DNA from 3 places in the Alkalihalophilus lindianensis genome. Region 3 is predicted to be linked to each of the others. Evidence: riboswitches for the same ligand, from Rfam matches in the RefSeq annotation. Region 3 holds a riboswitch; each other region holds the start of a gene.
What was found. Region 3 has a riboswitch for S-adenosylmethionine ahead of RYX56_RS09895 (transporter substrate-binding domain-containing protein). Riboswitches for the same ligand answer to the same signal wherever they lie in the genome.
Positions count from the first base shown of each region.

Region 1: another riboswitch for S-adenosylmethionine. It lies ahead of RYX56_RS07290 (methionine ABC transporter ATP-binding protein); the one in region 3 lies ahead of RYX56_RS09895 (transporter substrate-binding domain-containing protein).
Region 2: another riboswitch for S-adenosylmethionine. It lies ahead of RYX56_RS04915 (sugar ABC transporter substrate-binding protein); the one in region 3 lies ahead of RYX56_RS09895 (transporter substrate-binding domain-containing protein).

Region 1 is NZ_JAWJBA010000002.1:102,519-108,018, reverse strand. It holds gene RYX56_RS07315 (hypothetical protein) at 1-30, shown strand, start outside; gene RYX56_RS07310 (arsenate reductase family protein) at 71-427, shown strand; gene gcvH (glycine cleavage system protein GcvH) at 525-914, shown strand; gene RYX56_RS07300 (YusG family protein) at 1,023-1,259, shown strand; gene RYX56_RS07295 (MFS transporter) at 1,367-2,641, shown strand; SAM riboswitch class I at 2,710-2,822, shown strand; gene RYX56_RS07290 (methionine ABC transporter ATP-binding protein) at 2,999-4,024, shown strand; gene RYX56_RS07285 (methionine ABC transporter permease) at 4,017-4,685, shown strand; gene RYX56_RS07280 (MetQ/NlpA family ABC transporter substrate-binding protein) at 4,699-5,500, shown strand, end outside.
Region 2 is NZ_JAWJBA010000001.1:911,935-917,434, forward strand. It holds gene mtnK (S-methyl-5-thioribose kinase) at 1-554, opposite strand, end outside; gene RYX56_RS04905 (ABC transporter permease) at 568-1,557, opposite strand; gene RYX56_RS04910 (sugar ABC transporter ATP-binding protein) at 1,559-3,055, opposite strand; gene RYX56_RS04915 (sugar ABC transporter substrate-binding protein) at 3,068-4,174, opposite strand; SAM riboswitch class I at 4,257-4,405, opposite strand; SAM riboswitch class I at 4,578-4,691, shown strand; gene RYX56_RS04920 (2,3-diketo-5-methylthiopentyl-1-phosphate enolase) at 4,770-5,500, shown strand, end outside.
Region 3 is NZ_JAWJBA010000002.1:658,297-663,796, reverse strand. It holds gene RYX56_RS09905 (DUF1761 domain-containing protein) at 1-121, shown strand, start outside; gene RYX56_RS09900 (DUF1801 domain-containing protein) at 166-519, shown strand; SAM riboswitch class I at 788-891, shown strand; gene RYX56_RS09895 (transporter substrate-binding domain-containing protein) at 1,219-2,034, shown strand; gene RYX56_RS09890 (amino acid ABC transporter permease) at 2,056-2,778, shown strand; gene RYX56_RS09885 (amino acid ABC transporter ATP-binding protein) at 2,775-3,512, shown strand; gene mmuM (homocysteine S-methyltransferase) at 3,559-4,494, shown strand; gene RYX56_RS09875 (hypothetical protein) at 4,684-5,181, opposite strand.

The sequences.
Region 1 (5,500 bases), 560 kb from region 3:
ATTAGTTGTCGGAATAGAAAAAATACGTAATAATGGCGTTAAAGATCAACAATAGGAGAGGAGTGTTTGGATGTTAGTAACCTTTTACCACTATCCTAAATGTGGCACATGTCGCAAAGCGAAAAAATGGTTAGAAGATAATGGTGTTGAGTTAAATGAAGTACATATTGTCGAATCACCACCTACTAAAGAAGAGCTTAAAGCTTTTTACAAGAAGAGTGAACTTGATTTAAAGAAATTCTTTAATACAAGTGGGCAGAAATACCGCGAGCTCGGATTAAAAGACAAGCTAGCTGATATGTCTGAAGATGAAAAGCTGGAATTATTAGCTTCTGATGGGATGTTAATTAAACGTCCGATTACGACAGATGGCAATCAAGTAACGGTTGGCTTTAAGGAAGAACAATTCGAACAAACGTGGAAATAGACAAAAGAAGACAAATTGTCGCTTGAAACGTTTAGTTTGGATGGCAAAAAAGGTATAATGAAGTGAGTATGTACCAAATTGATGGAGGGATTACCAAATGAGTGCAAATTTACCAAAGGAATTAAAGTATTCAGAAGAACATGAGTGGGTAAAAGTAGAAGGTGAGAAAGTTCGCATCGGTATTACCGACTTTGCTCAATCAGAATTAGGGGACATCGTTTTCGTTGAGCTTCCTGAAGTTGGAGATGACATCGAAGCAGACGAGCCTTTTGGTAGCGTTGAGTCAGTTAAAACTGTATCAGAACTTTATGCGCCAATCAGCGGTAAAGTGGTTGAAATAAACGAAGAGCTTGATGATTCTCCAGAGTTTGTAAACGAATCACCTTATGAAAAAGCGTGGATGATTGTTGTCGAGCCTTCTGACTCATCAGAAGTGGACAAGCTTATGACCGATTCACAATATGCTGAAATGATTAGCGAAGATTAATCAATGTTGAGAAGGGGGACTTTACCTCCTTCTCTTTTATTTGCCTCGGCTAGGAACGTTGGATTAGCAAATACTATACCTACATCCTACAAGATGGAGGAGATTCGTTTGGACTTAGTCAAAGTAGATGTAACAAGCAAAGTGAAGGGTAAGTATGAGAATGGCCATATGAACCTTTATGTAGATGATGCCCACGTAGGACAAGTAACTGAAACGGCATCTGGCCTCCAGCATTTAATGAGTGCAGGGTATGTTTTTGAAGAAGATAAAGTATATCGTTATGAAAATGCCAATCCGAATCAAGTCACTTCGTATGTAGATAGCTGCGAAGAGGGCTGGTGCTGAAAGTTATTATTACCTTTCGTCTGAAAACTTTGACGAAAGGCTTTTTATTTATATGGAAATGATTTATTATATTTAGGGTACCGAAATAATAACAAGGTGTTGGTCACATGGCTCAGCTCATTCAGGATTGGACGGGGCAACTGAAATCGTATAATCGAAATGTGCGTTTATTTTTAATAGCATCTATCCTTGCCAACATCGGCATGGGTATTTTTATGGTCATTTATAATTATTATATTCGTGAATTAGGATATGTAGATCAAGTGAACGGCAGAATCATAGCGATGCAGGCGATGGCAAGTGCGATTGCACTTTTACCAGCTGGTTTACTGAGTGACAAAGTAGGCAGGAAGAAAATGATCTTTGTTGGGGCTATTTTTGCAGCATGTAGCCTTCTTTTACGTGGTGTGCTGGTAGCTGAGACGATGTTACTTGCGACAGCTTTTATGACGGGATTGTTTATGGCCTTTATTCAAGTATCCTCTATCCCTTTGCTTGCTGAGAATTCCTCGGAAAAAGAGCGAGTGCATCTATTTAGCTTTAACTTTGCGCTTATTATGGTTGCTAATGTCATTGGGAATACACTTGGTGGGACGCTATCCGACCTCTTTCATACTGTATTTGGATTAACAATGTTGACGAGTGTGCGAATCACCTTGCTGTTTGGAGCTTGCTTATTTTTCCTCGCCTTAATCCCAATTATAAAGATTCGCGAGGAACAAAAGGTGCGCAAACAGAAAACAGGGGCTAGCTCTCTTGGTAAATTGTTTACGACCCATCGCTCAAGTCTAAAGGTTATTGGACTTTTCGCCGTAGCCAATTTATTAATTGGTTTTGGGTCTGGTCTAGTCATTCCTTATTTGAACTTATATTTTACAGATCGATTTGACGTAAGTTATTCAGTGGTGGGCATTATCTTATCTTTAGGTCAAGCGATGACGGCGATCGCTTTAATGATCGGCCCAACCGTAGTACGAAAAGTAGGTGAAGTGAAAGCTGTAGTGATTCTGCAGCTCTCATCCCTTCCGTTTCTCCTCCTGACGGCTTATACAGAAGTGCTCTGGCTCGCTGTGATCGGATTTTTATTTAGGCAAGCGTTAATGAATGCGGGGAATCCGATTCAAATGGCTTTAATGATGAGAAAAGTCGATGATTCCATGAAAGGTCTTGCGAATTCAGTAGGGCAAATGGTCTTTCAATTAGGGTGGGCTGTTATGGGACCGGTGTCGACCACGCTTGTTATGATCTATGGTTCTTACTATGGTTATGCCTACGTGTTTACGATTACGGCTAGTCTTTATCTGATTGGTTCGATCTATTTCTTCCTTGTATTTAGAGAGAAAAAAGCAACGGAAAAATCTTCATCTCATCTTTCAGCATAAAATCGTTGACAGCAAAAAATCCGCCATGCTATGATGCACTCATGCAAAAGCAAACAACAACTTTATATCTCTTATCCAGAGAGGTGGAGGGACTGGCCCGATGAAACCCAGCAACCACTAAATCAACGCTTGATTTAGAAGGTGCTAATTCCTGCAAAGCATAAGCTTTGATAGATGAGACAGAGGATATCTAACATACACCTTTCTGTTCATCTTAAAACAGAAGGGTTTTTTTATGGTTATTTTTTGAACGACAACAGGGCAAATTGTCACTGAATAGATGAGCATCAACGTCTTTCAATTCTACTAATTGAGGTGAGTAGAATTGAAAGGATAGAAGGAAAGTAGGGATTAAATATGATTTCGTTACAATCGATTCGTAAACGATTCGAAACGAAAAATGGCCCGGTTCACGCAGTTGACGGTGTGGATTTAACGATTGCTGAAGGTGAGATTTTTGGGGTCATTGGATATAGTGGTGCAGGTAAAAGTACGTTGATTCGTATGTTAAATATGTTAGAAAGACCGACCGAGGGAGACGTTACTGTAGCCGGTAAAAAGCTATCGGCTCTATCAACAAAGGAGCTAAGACGAGCACGTCAGGAGATCGGCATGATATTCCAACACTTTAACTTACTTTGGTCTCGTACTGTTCGCGATAATATTGCTTTTCCTTTGGAGATAGCAGGAGTAGCAAAGCGTGAACGTGAAAAGCGTGTCAATGAATTAATCGAACTAGTCGGTTTAAAAGGACGCGGAGATAGCTATCCATCGCAATTAAGTGGTGGTCAAAAGCAGCGTGTTGGGATTGCAAGAGCTCTTGCAAACAATCCGAAAGTTTTACTTTGTGATGAAGCAACATCAGCTCTTGATCCAAAGACAACTGATTCGATTTTGGACTTGCTTGTAGATATTAATGAGAAGTTAGGATTAACGATCGTTCTCATCACGCATGAAATGCATGTCATCCGCAAAATTTGTCATCAAGTTGCTGTAATGGAGGCTGGAAAAGTCGTTGAGCAAGGTCCAGTGCTTGATGTTTTCCGTAAGCCAAAAGAAGAAATGACAAAAGAGTTTGTGAAACAGATTACGGAACCTGAGGAAACGACGGATGCGATTAAGCAAATGTTGGCTGATCACCCAGAAGGACACATTGTGCAATTAACATTTGTTGGGGAAGAAGCAGAGAGTCCATTGATTACTCAGCTTATCCGTACGTTCGATGTTGAAGTTAATATTGTTCAAGGAAAAATTACCAAGATTCATGAAGGGTCATATGGAACATTATTTGTTGCCTTAAATGGCCAAAAAGAAGAAGTGGAACGTGCCATTGCCTTTATCCAAAGCAAGAAAGTGGAAGTGGAGGTGATCACGTATGCTTGATCAATTTCTAGCTGATGTAAAAGGGGATCGACTGTGGGATGCTACACTTGAGACCATTTACATGACATCCATCTCTGTATTAGCGACATTTATTATAGGGATTATCCTAGGACTGGTTTTATATTTAACAAGCAAAGGTAACCTTTGGGAAAATTCAGTGGTCAATGGGATTACCGGTTTTATTGTAAATATTTTCAGATCGATTCCATTTATTATTCTGATCGTCTTACTCATTCCATTTACACGAGCATTAACGGGTTCGATGCTAGGGGCAAATGCAGCCCTACCAGCTTTGATTATTGGAGCTGCACCGTTTTATGCACGTATGGTCGAGATTGCCCTTCGTGAAATTGATAAAGGAGTTATTGAAGCTTCTCAATCAATGGGGGCAAGCAATTGGACAATCATTCGCAAAGTATTAATTCCAGAATCCTTACCAGCCCTTATTTCTGGTATTACAGTTACAGCGATTGCTTTAGTCAGTTACACAGCGATGGCGGGTGTCATTGGAGCGGGTGGTCTTGGTCACTTCGCTTACTTAGAAGGATTCCAACGAAACAATAGTCAAATTACTTTAGTAGCAACGATCGCTATTCTGTTGGTAGTATTTGTTATTCAATGGATAGGTGATTATTTTACAAATAAAACAGATAAAAGGTAGGGGGAAAAGAAAGATGAAAAAGTTTTTAAGCGTAGTAGCAGCTGCAGCATTATCGGTATCACTTGTAGCATGTGGTGGTGCTGAGGAAGAAACAACTGAAGGAGATGCAGGAGAAGGTGAATCATCAACATTAGTAGTGGGGGCTTCTGCTGTACCACATGCAGAAATCTTAGAAGCGGCACAACCATTGCTTGCTGAAGAAGGAATTGACCTTCAAGTACAAGTATTCCAAGATTATATTTTACCAAACCAAACATTGCGTGATGGAGATATCGATGTGAACTACTTCCAAACGCCTGGTTACCTAGATATGCAAATTGAAGAAAATGATTATGATTTCGTTAGCGCGGGTGCTATTCACGCTGAACCAATTGGTGTGTATTCACAAGAGTACGCAAGCTTAGATGAGCTTCCTGAAGGTGCAACCATCATTATGAGTGATTCAATTAGTGATCACGGTCGTATCCTTCCGATTTTTGAGCGTGCTGGCTTAATTGAGTTAGACGTTGAAGAAGGTCAATTAGCAACAATTGAAGATATTTCATCAAACCCTAAAAATCTTCAATTTGGATCAACTCAAGTTGAAGCGCGTATGCTTGCTCCTTCATTTGAAAGTGGCGAAGGTGATGCAGTGGTGATTAACACGAACTATGCACTTGAAGGCGGAGTAGATGTTGAGCAATATGGAATTGCTTTTGAAGACGAAGAAGTTCTTCAGCCAAACTTAATCGTTGTTCGTGCTGAAGATCAAGAGCGTCCTGAAGTACTGAAGCTTGTTGAAGTTCTACAATCGCAAGAAATTCAAGACTTCATTA
Region 2 (5,500 bases), on a different contig from region 3:
AAAGGCTCCGTATAAACGAGATCTTCGGTTATCTCACAAAGTTCAGGGTTCGTGAATGTTTTTACGAGCTCCTTTTTTTCTTTATGACCTAATACCAGATCAGAAGTCTGTAGTAATGTTTTTACTAAAAAAGTAGAGAGATGCTCTGCTAGATTAGGGAATGTTTTATGTGCTGAAAAAGCTGTACGTAATATTTCAAAGTCTGATAAATCTTCCATCGCACAACAATTCATGACTGGATCATAATGATACACTTCAGGTACAAACCCAGGTGCTAGTTCCCCTTGAAGGCGCAGGATCTCGCTTTCAATCCGATTTCGGTCCGGTGAAACTTTGAATTCATCTGATATACGTGCAACCGGACCTGCTTGTTTGATAATAAGTGACTGGCCTGTTTGTTGGTCAACAATCCTGAAAACATAATTTAAATTGCCATCCCCTATTTCTTTACACGTAAGATTTGCCCCAGGCTGAAAGAAATCTAGATTTGAGTTTGCGTATTCTATGGCTTCTTTTTCGGTCATCGTAAAATAGCCAACAGTAAAGTTTGTCATACCATACCCTCCGTTATTTAAGTTTGTAGTACGTAAGTGCCAAGGCTAGAGCGAGGACGGTTCCTTTCACAATGTCCATTGCATAATAGGGAACGCTCATCATTACAAGTCCGTTCGCCAAAATCCCGATTAAAACAGCCCCTACAAATGTTCCGAATGCATTTGGTTTTCCTGCCCCTAATACGGCAAATCCAATAAATGCTGCGGCGACAGCATCCATCAAATAAGGACCACCCGCATTAATCTCTGCAGTCATCACTCTCGAAGCTAGAATCACTCCACCTAGAGCAGCAAAAATAGCAGAAAGTAAGTAAGCAATCACTTTGTATTTATTAACGGGAATTCCCGAAAGTCGAGCTGCTTCCTGATTGCCACCGATAACGTATAAATACCGACCGTGTTTTGTGTAAGTCAGGAATATATGAACAATGACGACTGTAAAAAGCATGATGATAATGATGTAAGGCACTTGACCGAGCTTTGCAAATAAAGAGCTGATGGTTCCTGTAGCATAGCTTCCATCTGCCATAATCATATTCTGTGAGACTGTAGCACCTCTGGTATATGTAAGAGCAACCCCTTGAATAATAAACATCGTAGCAAGAGTCATTAATAGGTCTGGTATTTTCACTTTTACAATCATAAAGGCATTAAACGCCCCTACAAGAAGAGCTGCAGATACAGCTATTCCAATGGCAATCAAAGTGGGCTGTGAATACCAAACAAACATTGAGATGACCACGGCATTTGCAAGAGATGCGACTGAGCCTACCGATAAATCAAAGCCACCAACAGAAAGAGAGATGGTAATACCAATAGCAATAATCGTTACAATCGAGATCGATCTTAAAATGGTAATAATATTGCTTGTCTGCAAGAATGCTGGATTAGCTGCTGCGAACACGATAATGAGTAAAAAAATTAAGAGAATCGTTCCATATTTATATAAAAAATCAAAAATATTAAAAGATGGTTTCGGACGGACGGTGTTGAGTTGCGCCAAGTTAATCTCCTCCAGTAGAGAGGTATAAAAGTTCCTCTTCATTCGTCGTTGTTGTTGCTAATTCTTTCGAAATTTGCCCGTCATAAATCACATAAATCCGATCCGTAATCCCGATGACTTCGGAAAGTTCACAAGAGGCGTAAATCACTGATTTCCCTCTTTCAGCTAGACCGGCAATTAAATTGAAAATATCTTTCTTTGCCCCCACATCTATCCCTTTGGTTGGTTCATCAAAAATATAAAGATCTGCATCTGAAATAAGCCACTTACCGATCGCTATTTTCTGTTGATTTCCACCGGATAGATTTTTAACCAATGTTTCCGTGCTCGGTGTTTTCACTCCCAATACGTTAATCATTTCCTCCGCCTTGGCTCTCTCTTTTTTAAAATCCAAAAAGCTAAAGATTTTTAGGAAGTGGTTCATACTTGAAGCGGAAAGATTGGTTACAACCGTCTCTTCTACTAATACACCTTCTTTTCTTCTCTCTTCAGGAACAAAAGCGATCCCACTTTCCACCGCATCAGTTGGATTAGAAAGAGTGAGAGATTTTCCCTTCAACATCATTTCTCCTGTTTTCTTTGGTGTCGCACCAAACAATAGCTTACACAGTTCCGTTTTGCCTGCTCCTACTAACCCTGCAACACCGATGATTTCACCTTCACGTACATCGAGCGTTACAGCTTTCACTTTCCCTCCATCTGAGAGCCCTTTAGTGCGAAACATCACTTCACCAAATTGTGCTTGTCTCTCTGGAAACTGTTCTTCTAATTTTTCTCCGAGCATATGCTCTACTACCTTTTTAGTAGACGTATCAGCAATCGCTTCCTTTATCACATAGGCACCGTTACGCATCACTGTAATAGAATCACAGATTTCAAAAAGCTCAGGTAAGCGGTGTGAGATAAAAATCACACCGACATCCTTCTGCTTAAGTTCCCTAACGATTCGAAAAAGCTCTCTTGTTTCCGATAAACTTAACGGTGCCGTCGGTTCGTCTAAAATTAGAAATTTACAATCAGTGGTGACTGCTCTCGCTATAAGTACCATTTGTTTTTCGGCGAGAGTTAATTCACTCACGAGAGTTTTGGATGATAAATGTACCTGAAGCGACCTTAATACTTCTGTCGCTTTGCTATGAACGTTTTTCCAATTCATAAAAAACGATTTCTCTTTATTGGCCGCCAGATCATTCAGTACAATATTCTCTCCAACCGTTAAGTTGGGCACAAGAGCTGTATCTACTTCTTGATAGACAATCTGTATTCCTAACTTTTGTGCATCTCTAGGTGAGCGGATAGTCACTTCTTTTCCGTCTAGATAGACTTGACCCGAGTGATGAGTATAGACACCTGATAGCACTTTCATAAGTGTGGACTTTCCAGCTCCATTGGCACCTATTAGAGCATGAGCTGTTCCAGTCTCCGCTTCAAAATAGGCATCATTAAGAGCTTTCACACCTGGAAATTCAATTGAAATATTATTCATTTGTAGATTCATACAATCACCTGTTTATTCATGATGGTTCTTTAACGTTTTAATCCAGTCCTCTTCAAACTCATCAGATTGACCCCAACCTGAAACAAGCTCTCCAAGACTAACCATGTTTACATCTCCTTGACCTTGAACTAAGTCATCTCTTGAGATCAGTGTTGCTTCTAAGTCATAAAATTGTGGTGTTTCTTCTCCTGCTAATTTTTTCGCTAAAATACGAAGGTTAATAGCCCCAATCAGCTTAGGATCAACAGCAGCTGTGTATTCCCACGCACTGTTTTCCTGCTGCATGACTTGCAAATCAGCGTTCGAAACATCAATTCCATATATTTTTATTTCATGACGACCTGCTTCTTCAATTGCACGAGCAGCGCCAATCGCAAAGGCATCCCACGTTGCAAAGATTGCATCAATTTCACCTTCTGGGTATTTGTTTAACATAGCTGATACCGCATTTTGAGTTTGAGTTGATGTGTCCTCTGCAGCCACTCCAAATCTCTCAAGCTCATTTAAGCCAGGGTTTTCATTTAACACATTTTGATAAACATTGTTTCTTCTAACCATAGGAGGAAATCCGTCCACCCATAAATATAAGATATTCGCTCCCCCGTTAAAGTCTTCTACTAGTTGTTCAAGAGCAAGAGAAGCTAATTCTTCATCATCTTGAGAAGTTAACGTTACACCTTCAATGTTTTCTAAATCCTCGTTCGAATCAAAAGTTACAACCTCGATTCCTTGATCAACCGCGCGCTGTACCGCATCAACAGTAGCAGCATCATCCCCATGAGAGAGAACAAGCCCATCATAATCATCATCTATTGCTTGTGAAATGGCATCATGGTACCTAGCTGTATCCCCATTTGCAGTGAAAATATCGACATTAAAGCCGATAGATTCTCCTTCTTCTTTTACACCTGCTAAGAATTGTGCAGTATGATCATCCCCGCCAATTTTTCGGATTACTTTCACCTTGGACCCTTCACCAGTAGCAAATCGTTCAGGAACGCCTTCAAGATTGACATCTTCTTGTGCACGGCTCGCTTCCTCGCCACTTCCGCAACCTACTAACAAGATTGCCGAAGCAATTGTCACTCCCCATGCTTTAACCCAATTTACTCTTTTCACCTTTCATCTCTCCCCTTTTTCTCTTTATCAAATAGAAAAGCCACTTTCTGTTTAAGAAAGAGGCCGAATGAATGAATCCGTCCTCTTATCTTTCAGGCCGGTGACTTGCACCGTCTGTTGGATGTAGCACCGTGCCTTAAAACCTTAAAGGTTTTCACCGAATAGATAGGGTGAGTAGGTCGGTTGCCGGGCTTCATAGGGCCAATTCCCTCAGCCAGCTCTCGATAAGAGTTGCTATGTAGTTGATCTCAAGTTTTTCCAAATTTGAGAGGTTGAGTGTAATGATACGAGCGATCGATTCTTTTGTCAATAGATTCTAACAATTAATTTTTTCAATTGACAGACTTCTCGACAACTGTCATAATTCATTACAACGTTTTCGATAATTTCATACAACCATAAACTCTTATTATGAGCAGGTGGAGGGACGAGCCCTATGAAACCCGGCAACCTGTTTCAACACATTCGTGTTGATTCAAGGTGCTAATTCTCACAGCGTAAGCTTGAAAGATAAGAGGACATTCTATGATCCATTCAGTCCTCTTTCAATGTTGAAGAGGACTTTTTATTTGATGAGAGGAGGACTCAACTTACTATGAGTCACATTACAGCAACCTATCTTGTTCACGACCGTAAAGGAGATCTCCACAAAAAAGCTGAATCGATTGCACTCGGCTTAACGATTGGTTCTTGGACGCATCTTCCTGCGCTTGAAAAAAAACAACTAGAAAAACATAAAGGGGAAGTTGTAGACGTTCAGGCTCTACCTGAAAACGAGGATACAAATCGTTACTTCAAAGAGGGACGTAGTGCAGGATTAATTAAGATCGCCTACCCTTCAGCCAATTTCAGTCCAGACCTGCCAGCCATTTTAACGACCCTTTTCGGAAAGTTATCTTTAGATGGTGAAGTAAAGCTTGTGGATATTCAACTTGACCCTCAATTAGAATCTAAATTCCCTGGCCCGCAATACGGAATAGAAGGGATTCGCAATCTTCTAGATGTACATGATCGTCCTTTGTTAATGAGTATATTTAAAGGCATGATCGGTAAAGACCTTTCAGAATTTGAAAAGCAATTAACAGAACAAGTTACAGGTGGAATTGATCTTGTAAAAGATGACGAGATTTTATTTGATAACGAATTAACTCCGTTTGAAAAACGAATTCAAGTAGGAGCTTCTGTACTAAATGATGCGTATGAGCGTACTGGAGAAAGAAAACTATATGCGGTCAATTTAACTGGACGAACGTCCGAATTGAGAGCAAAAGCGAAACAGGCTGCTGAGCTTGGCGCTAGTGCCTTGTTGTTTAATGTATTTGCATA
Region 3 (5,500 bases):
AGATTTTATATTTGGGTTAGGAACAAATAGTAAGAAACCTTTATCCATCTTTTTTATTGCTGTTGGATATCATGTGATTGCTCTGACAATCATTGGAACTTTGATGATGTTTTTTATTTAATGGAAGTGAATTTAACCAACGATTTTAAAAACTAGGAGGATATCATGGATCAAAGAGAAAATATAGAGGTAACGAAATTAATTGAAGCGCTTCCTGAGCCTATTCAAGATATAACTAACAATCTAAGAGTGCTTATTTTTAAGTCCTCTCCGGAAATCATCGAAGAAGTCAAATGGTCTAAACCAAGCTATGACCAAAATGGACTGGTTTGTTATTTAGCGCCTGCAAAAAAACATGTTAACTTAGGATTTTATCAAGGTTCAGACCTTACTGATAAAGAAGCTGTACTTCAAGGGACAGGTAAACAAATGCGTCATATACAGGTGAAAAAAATAGAGGATATTAAGCCAGATTTGTTTATTTCGATGATTCAAGAGGCGATAGAACTTAATAAATAACTATGAAAATTTCGGTATTATTTGTATAAACGTTCACTAGCAATAGCCTTATAGTCAATATGTGTTAAAAAACACACCTCATTTAGATGCATTACGAAGAACCGTATCATAAGTAAATGAGGTTTTTTGCTTTGATGAGATATATGAACTCATATTATATAATTTCCATTTTTACATAAAATATTTTGTATAAATTTAGAATAGTATAAAAATGTATTTGACATTAGACTTAATGTCAAATAATATCTTTATATGTCAAAAATTAAATATCTTATCATGAGAGACTAAGGGACAGGCCCGATGACGTCCAGCAACCATCATTTTATGAAAGGTGCTAATTCCTGCAGAGTGTTTCATTCTGAGAGATAAGGGTTAGATTAAAGCCTCTTTCCGATTGAAAGGGGCTTTTTTGTATATAAAGGGAGATTAAGAGACAGAAGGTAAAGCATAGGATATCTATCTTCACAGATTGGTAGGGGGGAATTTTACTTTGATCTAAATAAACTAGAATCTATATAGATAAATAAATTACTGTAATCAGCGTTAAAAAAAGAGAGGATTGGTATTTAAGAATCAGAATGATTATTGAAAAAACATGGGACTTCGCTTCTATCCATTTAGGAAAAATATAAATATAGTATTGCTTTTTTCAACATTAAATTGATTTATCACTCTATATAAACAAAGGAGCTTTAAAAAATGAAAAGAAAATATTACTTACTTGTATCCGTGTTTTTACTATTAGGAGTAATTGGAATATTAAATGGTTGTTCGTCAAAGGAAGCAACTAGTGCAACTGACAATCAAGTAATTTTAGTAGGAACACAAAATGATTATCCTCCTTTTGCATTTGCAGATGAGAACAACGAACTTACAGGGTATGATGTTGAAGTTGTAAAAGAAATTGACAAAAAATTGGATGGTTATACATTCGAGTTCGTTGCCACCCCTTGGGATAGTATGTTTCTTGCACTAGAGTCAAATAAAATTCAGGCAATAGCAGATCAAGTAGCGAAAACACCGGAACGTGAGGAAAAGTACTTATTTACCGATGAATCATATTTTGCAGCAGAAACGGTTATTGTTGTGAAAGCAGGCAGAGAAGATATTCAAACATTAGAGGATTTAGAAGGCAAGAATGTTGGAGCTTTAGCAGGAGATTCTTATACATTATTGCTAGAAGAACATAACAAAAAAGTAGATAATGATATTGTTTTAAGTTATAGCGAAAGTGGAAACCCTTCTGAAATTTTGCAAGATGTACAAAACGGTCGCATAGATGCCTATGTAAATGATCCTATTATGATCAATACAGTATTGGAAAAGTATGATTTAGATGTAGAAATTGTGGGACAGTCTCTAGTTAATGATAACATGGGAATCGTATTCAAGAATGAGGAGCAGGGCGTGAAGTTAAAGGCACTAATTGATCCTATTCTGAAACAACTTAAGGAAGATGGTACGTTAGTCGAGCTGTCAAAAAAATGGACTGGTGGAGAATATATCCCTGAATAAGTTTGGAGAAGGAAAGATAAAATGGAGAATTTACTAGATGTTAATTATTTGATAGAAAGCTTTCCTGCTATTATCTCACGGCTACCTATTACAGTAGGGATAGCTGTAGGTTCATTAATTTTGGGTTTATTTATTGGGATTGGTACAGCACTTATAAAAATATATAGAGTTCCAGTACTAAGGGTAATTTCTTCTTTATATATATCTTTTATCAGAGGAACTCCGCTATTAGTTCAAATTTATCTTGTATTCTACGGAATACCTAAGGTTATTTACTATTTACAGATCGAATATGGGTGGCTTCAATACGTAGATGTTAATATAATAGCCCCTGAAGTATATGCATTATTAGCATTTTCTATTAATTTGGGTGCTTATTTGTCTGAAACAATTAGGTCTGCTATTGAGTCGGTTGATCGGGGGCAATTTGAAGCTGCTAAATCTATAGGTATGAGCCCTACACAAATGATGCTTAAAATTATTTTCCCACAGGCTTTGGCAGTAGCAATACCTAACATTGGAAATGTGTTTATTAGTTCGATTAAGGACACTTCTCTTGTTTTTATTATTGGTGTTATAGATATTATGGGACAAGCCAAAATTCTTGGTTCTCGTGGGTTAGCATTCTTTGAGGTGTATATTGCTGTATCTATTATCTACTGGATTCTTTGTATTATAGTTGAGAGATTGCTAGTTATAATAGAAAGGCGAGCTCGTAGATATGAAAGAGGGATTTCTTCATGATTAAGTTGGAAAATATCCATAAGTACTATGATAGCCAGCATGTGCTAAAGGGGATTAACCTTACCGTTAATAGAGGGGAGGTCGTTTCTATTTTAGGACCAAGTGGCTCAGGTAAATCAACACTTTTACGATGCATTAATTTCTTGGAGCAGCCTACTAGTGGAATCGTTGAGGTTAGTGATAAGAGAGTAAATGTTGAATCAGCAAGTAAGACTGATATTTTTTCTTTAAGAACTTCGACAGGAATGGTCTTTCAACAATATAATTTATTTAAAAATTTAACAGTGTTACAAAACGTGATGATTGGTTTAACAAGTGTTAAGCAAATTAATAAGGATGAAGCTAAAAAGATAAGTATAGACATTCTTGAAAGAGTTGGCTTAAATAATAGGTTAAGTCACTATCCAGCACAGCTATCAGGCGGTCAACAACAAAGGGTTGGTATTGCTCGGGCACTTGCACTCAATCCAGAAGTTTTATTGTTTGACGAACCGACTTCCTCTCTTGATCCAGAGTTAGTTGATGAAGTTTTGACAACTATAAAAGGTGTAGCAAATGAAGGAAATACGATGTTAATTGTTACACATGAGCTTAATTTTGCACGTGAGATCTCTGACCGTGTAATCTTTATGGAAGACGGTACTATTATTGAAGAGGGAACTGCTGAACAAATTTTTAACAATCCTAGTGTGGAAAGAACGAAGAAATTTTTAGGTAAAGTAATTAGGAACTAATTAAAAGATATTAAAATGAGTTAAGACGTGGGAAGGAGGTTAAGAAATGAATCCAATAGAACAAATTCTGAATAACTTTCCTATCATAATTATTGACGGAGCAATGGCTACAGAGCTTGAGAAGTATGAATGTAATTTGAATGATCGTTTATGGTCAGCAAAAATATTAATGGAAAATCCGGAAGTAATAAAGAAGGTTCATCTAGATTATTTTAAAGCAGGTGCAGATTGTGCTATTACTGCTAGCTACCAGGCGACTATTGCAGGGTATAAAGAAAGAGGGTTGACTGAGGTAGAGGCAATTGGATTGATCAAAAAGTCTGTTCAAATTGCAGTAGAGGCTCGTGACGATTTTTGGACAGAGTTAAAAGATAAGTCTAACAGGCCGAAGCCGTTAGTTGCAGCCTCTGTAGGTCCATATGGCGCTTTTCTTGCAGATGGCTCTGAATATCGGGGTAATTATTTTTTAAACGAAGATGAATTAGTTACCTTTCATAAAGAAAGGATAAGGGTATTGGTTGAAGCAGGTGCAGATATTTTAGCGTGTGAAACAATTCCTTGTCTTGTGGAAGCTAAAGCAATTACAAGGGTACTAAAGGAATTTCCAGGGGTTTATGCTTGGTTCAGTTTTAGTGCAAAGGATGACTACCACATAAGTGATGGAGAAAAAATTTCAAGTTGTGCGGAGTGGTTAGACGGAGAAGAGCAAGTAGCTGCGATTGGTGTAAATTGTTCATCACCACACTTTATAGAGTCTTTAATTAAAGAGATAAAAAGTCGAACTGCTAAACCGATAGTCGTTTATCCTAATTCAGGTGAAGAATACGATGCAACAAGTAAGACATGGGGTGATGAGTCATTAACAAATCATTTTACCTCTAACACCCAACGTTGGTATGAGGCTGGTGCCCAAATAATCGGGGGTTGTTGTAGAACAAACCCTGAGGATATTACAGCCATTACTACATGGGCTCGTAAATGAGGTAGTAATAATAATAGGTTAAAGAGGGGTCAGACATCCATACGGAGGGTCCGATCCCTCTTTATCTAACAGGTTTATTGAGTGTTTACAGTTTGTGGAGCAAGGTAATCGCTATTATAAAGTCAAAGTCTTTAAATCGGAGATCCATGTTTTCGGTTACTTCGCTTTCCTTCTCAAAGGAAGGAGACATCAAGTCAGTTCTTGATCATTTATTAGTTTCGCTTTAGGCTGTTTGAACACTTCGTCCTGCCACATTTGATACAGATAGATGATAAGCGCAAAACCGATCATCATAGCAACAATAGCTATTGTAGACAAAGTGGATTCACCCGAAACAATCCCCATCCGTTGCCATATCGGGTAAATGATGTACATATATAACCCGTCCAAAAGTATGTTGACAGTCAAATACACCCAAAATTTTCCGAAAGTAAAGTGGAATACCCAGATAACTATAACTAAGTATGCTCCATACACCCAAGGAACCGGAACGACTTTATCCCAACCGAACAGACTGGAACCTGTTTCTTTCCACCATCCGTAATGGTAAGCCGCTTGATATGCCAATGTATGAATAATGGTCATAAATAGAGCGACAGGCATGTACCTGCGTACAGTATCCATTTTCAAAAAAAACAAGGACGCCCAAGGCAAGATCAAGAGTAACCAGAGAAAAATCTGTTTCATGTCATTAATACCTCACATTAGTTTTATGTATAGTGTTACTCTCAATTCATATATTTATTCAATTTATCCGATAAAAGTAACTGAAACACCGAAAGACCAGATGCTAAAAAATGCATCCGTAAGATAGATTGTGCAATCGACAAGTTGAAAAAGCACGTCAATACCTATAAAGGACCTTCATATAATGGAATTAATGATACAAAAAGGCTATGTATTAAAAGCAAAATCATTTTAAGTGTTATTGAACTTTGGCTTTTAACGAGGTTCTCATTTTTTTAACAGACTAATTAGTTTGAAATTATCAGATTATGGTAGATTT